Regions from separate parts of the Rahnella sp. RFA10(1/100) genome, predicted to be linked through region 1. Evidence: predicted binding sites of a transcription regulator. Region 1 holds the regulator's gene; the other holds the start of a gene.
What was found. Region 1 encodes sigma-54, which starts transcription at its own class of promoters, with help from an activator protein. Its sites were predicted from a motif close to GTTGGCACANNTTTCGCTNT; they were not measured.
Positions count from the first base shown of each region.

Region 1 (3,418 bases):
AAAAGCAATCGGCTGTTCAAGCTGAATGAACACGCCAACGGCACGTAAAGTGTCTTCTTCCAGCTTACCGTGCGGGATGGCGATCCCGGCACCGATCCCGGTGCTCCCCATACGTTCGCGGGTCAAAATAGCGTCGAAAATCACCTGTGGCGACAAATTTAATTGTTTGGCGGCCAGCTCGCTGATGATTTCCAGTGCGCGTTTTTTGCTGGCGCAATGAACGCCGCTTTTGGTGCATTCGGCATTAAGCACCGACGTTAATTGCATTGCAGTATCGTTAATCATGTCATCTTTCACTTTTGCGCTGTTTCACCCTTAAAGCTATATCGGCTCGTTTCCCGAAGGTCACAAGCCGATGCCCGAAGGTTTGTAGCACAGGGTTGGCTACATGAATGTCAGTGCTGTTTCAGTTTGTCTTTATGTTTATTCAGCTGTCGGGCCAGTTTATCAACCAGCCCGTCAATCGCTGCGTACATATCCTGATGTTCCGAGGTGGCATGTAATTCGCCTCCGTTCACATGCAAAGTGGCTTCCGCTACTTTCTGCACCTTTTCCACGCTCAACACCACATACACCTGATTAATCCTGTCGAAATACTGCTCGAGCTTAGCCAGTTTCGACGTGATGAACTCTCTCAGGGGATCCGTGATCTCAATGTGATGTCCGGTAATGTTGAGCTGCATAATGTCTTCCTTCTCTGTTGAGGTCAAACTAACTGTTTACGTTGGTTTGAGGGCGGGATGGACAAAGACTCTCGGTATTTGGCGACAGTCCGGCGCGCAACCATAATTCCCTGATCGGAAAGCAGGGTTGCTAACTTGCTGTCACTGAGCGGTTTTACAGGATTCTCCGCTGCGATTAATTTCTTCACCAGCGCCCGGATCGCGGTTGACGATGCCTCGCCGCCGCTGTCTGTACTGACATGGCTGGAGAAGAAATACTTCAGTTCGAAAATACCACGCGGACTGTGCAGGAACTTTTGTGTCGTCACGCGTGAAATCGTCGATTCGTGCATTTCAACGGCACTGGCAATATCGGCCAGCACCATAGGTTTCATAAATTCTTCACCCAGTTCAAAGAACGCCTGCTGCTGCTCAACGATGCAGCGCGTCACTTTCAACAGCGTGTCGTTACGGCTTTCCAGGCTTTTAATTAACCACTTGGCTTCCTGCAGATTGCTGCGGATAAATTGCCCGTCGCTGTCGCTGCGTGTGGAGTTACCCATCGCGGCGTACTGCTGGTTAATCTTCAGACGCGGAATGCTGTCGGAATTGAGTTCTACCGTCCAGACCCCTGACACTTTACGCACCAGCACATCCGGGATCACGTATTCGGATTCGCCGGTATTGATCGACTGACCCGGACGCGGATCCAGAGACTGGATCAGAAGCATCGCTCCTTTGAGTGTATCTTCTTTTAACCGGGTTGATCGCATAAGTGCGCGGAAATCATGGTTCGCCAGCAAATCGAGATGTTCGCTGATGATAAGACGGGCTTCAGTGATGAAAGGCGTGTCAGTGGCATATTGAGACAGCTGGATCAGCAGACAATCGCGCAGGTCACGTGCTGCCACCCCCACCGGATCAAAACGCTGAACGCGTTTAAGCACGGCCTCAACTTCGTCCATCGTGATGTTTTCATCACCGACGCTTTCGAGGATGTCTTCAAGGGAGACGGTCAGGTAACCGGTGTCATCCACCGCATCGACAATTGATGTGGCAATCGCGGCATCAGTATCAGAAAACGGTGTCAGCTCAACCTGCCACATCAGGTAATCCTGAAGGGTCTGGGTGGTTTCACCCTGATAAATGGGCAGCTCGTCGTCGCTGTAATCATTACCGGTACCGGACGGCGTGCCTGCGGTGTAAATCTCATCCCAGGTCGCGTCGAGCGGCAATTCTTCCGGCATATCTTTTTGCTCGAGCGCCTCACGGGTGTCTAACCCCTCGCTGTCGGTGGCTTCTACCGAGTCGATTTCTTCATGAAGGTCAGTTTGTTCCAACAGAGGGTTGCTCTCCAGCGCGAGTTGGATCTCCTGCTGGAGCTCAAGCGTGGACAGTTGCAACAAGCGGATGGCCTGTTGTAACTGGGGAGTCATAGCCAGTTGTTGGCTGAGTCTGAGTTGCAAACCTTGCTTCATATCTTGGCTTAATTCCGTTGATGAGTGAAAACGGCAACACTTCTGTCAGAGACGGCCTGTTTCAGTGTAGGTGGAAACAGGCACGGTTCCGGCGGCACAGATCACAGACGGAATTCTTCACCAAGATAAACACGTTTAACTTGTTCATCAGCAAGAATGTCGGCTGGCGTGCCGTGGGCAATCAATTTCCCCTGACTGACAATATACGCGCGTTCACAAACGTCGAGTGTTTCGCGCACGTTATGGTCAGTGATCAGTACGCCGAGGCCGCTGTCACGTAAATGCTCAATGATTTTTTTAATGTCGATAACGGAAATCGGGTCAACCCCGGCGAACGGTTCATCCAGCAGGATGAATTTAGGGTTTGCTGCCAGCGCACGGGCAATTTCCACACGACGTCGTTCACCACCGGACAGTGACTGACCGAGGTTATCGCGCAAATGAGAAATATGGAACTCTTCCATTAATTCATTCGCGCGGTCATTACGCTGTTCTTTGGTCAGATCATCACGGATCTGCAGCACCGCCATCAGGTTATCAAATACACTGAGACGACGGAATATGGAGGCTTCCTGCGGAAGATAACCAATACCGCGACGGGCGCGGGTATGCAGCGGCAGCAGGCTGATGTCTTCATCATCAACGATGATACGGCCCGCATCGCGCTGGACAATGCCCACGACCATGTAAAAGGTGGTGGTTTTACCCGCACCATTTGGGCCCAATAACCCGACGATTTCACCCGAGTTGACCATCAGGCTGACATCTTCAACGACCTTACGGCCTTTGTATGCCTTGGCGAGATTCTCTGCGATTAATTTAGCCATAAAATATCAGTTACTCTTTTTGGTCGGCTGGCCGCCCGCTGCAGGCGTTTTTTGTTGCAGCTGCGAAGGGACCAGAACGGTCGTCACACGGTTACCCTTATCACTAAAAGCTTCCATTTGCTGTTTCTGTACCAGATAAGTAATGCGGTCGCCTTTCACATTGCTGTCCAGTTGCTCAAGGTAAGCATTGCCGGTCAGCGTGACGAGGTCATTTTCCACTTCGTAGCGGACTTTCTGGGCATGGCCTCTTACCGGCTTACCGTTGTCCTGCATCTGATAGAACGTCACCGGGTTACCGTAACCTTCTACCACTTCTTTACCGGACACACCCTGCGGACGTATCACCACCACTTTATCGGCTTTAACCTGGATCGTGCCCTGATTCACCACCACATTGCCGGTAAACGTCGCGGTATTGGTGTTGACGTCGAGTGCCTGATTTGCCGAGTCA
Region 1 covers NZ_SEWR01000007.1:123,922-127,339, reverse strand. The annotation lists gene ptsN (PTS IIA-like nitrogen regulatory protein PtsN) at 1-297, opposite strand, end outside; gene hpf (ribosome hibernation promoting factor) at 396-683, opposite strand; gene rpoN (RNA polymerase factor sigma-54) at 707-2,140, opposite strand; gene lptB (LPS export ABC transporter ATP-binding protein) at 2,242-2,967, opposite strand; gene lptA (lipopolysaccharide ABC transporter substrate-binding protein LptA) at 2,974-3,418, opposite strand, start outside.

Region 2 (3,418 bases), on a different contig from region 1:
GTAATGAGCCGATCCCGCCAAGCACCGCGGCGGTGAAGGCTTTGATGCCGATGATGAATCCGGCATAGAAATCGAACGTGCCGTAGTTCATGGTCACCAGCACCCCGGCCAGCCCGGCCATCGCGGCACCCATCATGAAGACCAGCGAAATGATACGGTCAGTATTAATGCCCAGTATCGAAGCCATTTTTCTGTCCTGCTGCACGGCGCGACACATCCGCCCGAGTCTGGTGTGGCTGATAATCCACGATAAAACCAGCATGCCCACCAGTGATGCCAGCAGGATGAAAATTTTGGTGTAGGTCATCTGGACAAAACTTTCGCCGATATGAAAACGGAACGCGCCATCCAGCAGGGTCGGAATACCTTGCTGCCGCGGCCCCTGACTGATCTGGGCGTAATTTTGTAAGATAAGCGACATGCCGATAGCAGAAATCAGCGGTGCAAGGCGGGTCGAATTACGCAACGGCTTATAGGCAATGCGCTCAATTGCCCAGCCGTAAACGCCGGTGACCACGATGGTGAACACCAGAGTGCCCAGGATCAGTAGCGGAAAAGAGTGAAGTCCGAAGAAAGAGAGCAGTGCCAGCGCAATGGCGCAGAGGTAAGCTGAAATCATATACACTTCGCCGTGTGCGAAGTTAATCATGCCGATAATACCGTAAACCATGGTGTAGCCGATGGCGATCAATCCGTAAACAGCACCCAGCGTGATGCCATTAAATAACTGTTGCAGAAAGAATGAATCCATAAATACGCAGTCTCTTTTTGTGACCGCGCCCGGCTAAGGCGCATTCATTAAAGCGAATAAAACATTATCGCTACAGCCGTCCGGACCCGGTCAGCGCACAAGAACCGTCGCGTACATAGAATACGTAAGGTCACTGAGCACTGCCCGGGTTCAAATGGCAAATAAGCGTGCTTTATTCTTTCACTTCCTGATATTTGCCTTTGTCATCCCACTTATAAACCACGTAATCCGAAACTTTCAGATCGCCTTTGCTGTCCCAGGCTTTTTTGCCCATGACAGTATCCACGCTGTTGGCTTTCAGCCATTGGCTGGCTTTGGCGGAATCGCTGCCGCCGGTGGCTTTGAACGCTGCGGCAATGGCCTGAACGGAGGCATAGGAATAAAGGGTATAACCTTCCGGCTCAAACTTGCTGGCACGGAATTTATCGATGACCGCTTTACCTTCCGGGATCAGGCGCGGGTCTTTACCAAAGGTCATCAGGATGCCGTTGGTGTATTGCGGGCCACCTGCGGCGGTGACCATTTCTTCGTTCACGATGCAGTCACCGGAGAAGAAGGTGGCCTGCACGCCCTGCTCACGCATCTGGCGCACCAGCGGACCGGCCTCCGGATGGCAACCGCCGAAGAACACCACATCCGGTTTCTGCGCACTGATTTTGGTGACCAGCGCGTTAAAATCTTTTTCACCTCGCGACAGCCCTTCGTACATCACTTCCTTCACGCCACGCTTGTTGAGCGCCGCTTTGGTGGCATCCGCCAGCCCCTGCCCGTAGGTATCTTTATCATGGATAATGACCACTTTTTTGGCTTTCAGCTTGTCAATGATGTAATCGCTGGCAACCTGCCCCTGCTGGTCGTCACGTCCACACATGCGGAACATATCGCTCATGCCACGTTCGGTGATTTGCGGGTTGGTTGAACCCGGTGTGATGGCGATAATTCCGGCATCGTTATAAACCTCGGACGCTGGCATGGTAGAAGATGAGCAAAAATGCCCGACAACCGCCTGCACTTTATCCTGATCAACAAGACGGTTCGCCACCGCAACGGCCTGTTTCGGTTCGCAGGCATCATCACCCTGCACTAGTTTGATTTTCTCGCCGTTAATTCCGCCTGCGGCATTAATGTCATCAGCGGCCTGTGTGGCACCATGCCAGTACTGATCGCCATAGGTGGCATTCGGGCCGGTGAACGGGCCGGCGACGCCAATCACGATATCCGCACGCGCAGAAAACGCCGTGACCAGACAGCCTGCCAGCAACAAAGAAAGAGGACTTTTAATAAATTTCATCGACATCATCATGATCCTTAGGACTGAGTTAATGCAAAACGGGTGAAGGAAAACGCATGTAGCAAAAACACCAACACGAAGTCGTCATCTGAAAATGTGAAATTTAATGCTTAATCTTGAGACTGAGGATTCCCCGCTTATCACCAGGGGTGAAAACATCAAAGGTAAGAGACATAAGCAAAATATCTGCCAGTGTTACAGAACCTTTGAGAATGTTACGGGTTATGTGAGTATAGATAGCGGCGCAAGAGCGTTACGAACAAGTCACAGAAACAACGACGGGATCACATCGCACCGTGCTGGTGCACAATCGCGGTTTTGCACGCACTATTACGCTTAGTGACATTTTTATTCTTTGCTTCTTACGGCAGTTTGTTTTGTAATGCCGGCAAATGATTGCAACAGGAACCTGCTGAACAATGAAGAAATTATTCTGCCTGACGGCCGGGGTTCTGGCCCTGGCATTAACCGGCTGTGCCAGCGATTATGTGATTAATACGAAATCCGGCGACCAGTTTTTCGCCCACGGTGAACCGGATCGTGACCGCGATACCGGTATGACCAGCTATACCGACATGAACGGCGATTATCACCTGATGAACACCAATGATATTGCGGGTATTGTGAAAAAGTAGGTAAGACGGGGCCAGTCATCTGACACGAAGGCAAAATGTGGCCTGCCAGTGACAGGCCCGTTTTATTTAATAATATTGGCTCTCATGGCTTTCATTATCACCTGCACTCTATTTTTAGCCCCAAGTTTGGTCATGCAATTGTTAATGTGAAATACTGCTGTTCTTTCTGAAATTGACAGAATCCGGCTTATTTCCCAACTGGTTTTCCCTTCCGCAAGCCAGACCAAACATTCACGTTCTCTTGAAGTCAGTATTGCTGGCGGCGTTAAATCACCTATCTTATCAATAAGTTTATTATTAAAATCCATTAAAAATTGATTATTAAGTTTGTGCAAATACACTGTAATCATTCCAATAATATTCATGGATTCCTTTTGCGAAACAAATATATCTTCTTTTCGTGCCACACTGAGCACGCCTATATACTGGTCATTTATCGGTAAAGACATGGAATATCCATACCGGATACCATGCGCCTTCGCACAATTTAAAAAGCGATCACTTCCCGAAAGCGACACACTGCTCCATATATGAGCTTGCTGATAACTCTGAGCCTTATTAATAATAGGGTCTATTTTATGAAACCCATTTTCCATATATTGCCGGCGCCAGCTGGCGTTAAAACCTTCAAGAATAAAAAAATCATCGAAGCCTTTTCTCGGCGTTATAACATAAGCATAGCTGTCGAATCGAATTGAGTATAACCACTTATCCAAAGTTAATTTTATCTGGTCATCCATA
Region 2 covers NZ_SEWR01000001.1:922,005-925,422, forward strand. The annotation lists gene ETV65_RS04050 (branched-chain amino acid ABC transporter permease LivH) at 1-751, opposite strand, end outside; gene ETV65_RS04055 (branched-chain amino acid ABC transporter substrate-binding protein) at 924-2,048, opposite strand; gene ETV65_RS04060 (YgdI/YgdR family lipoprotein) at 2,462-2,677, shown strand; gene ETV65_RS04065 (LuxR C-terminal-related transcriptional regulator) at 2,740-3,418, opposite strand, start outside.
Region 2: a site for sigma-54 is predicted at 2,217-2,236, ahead of ETV65_RS04055 (branched-chain amino acid ABC transporter substrate-binding protein). Genes of this name have one in related genera too.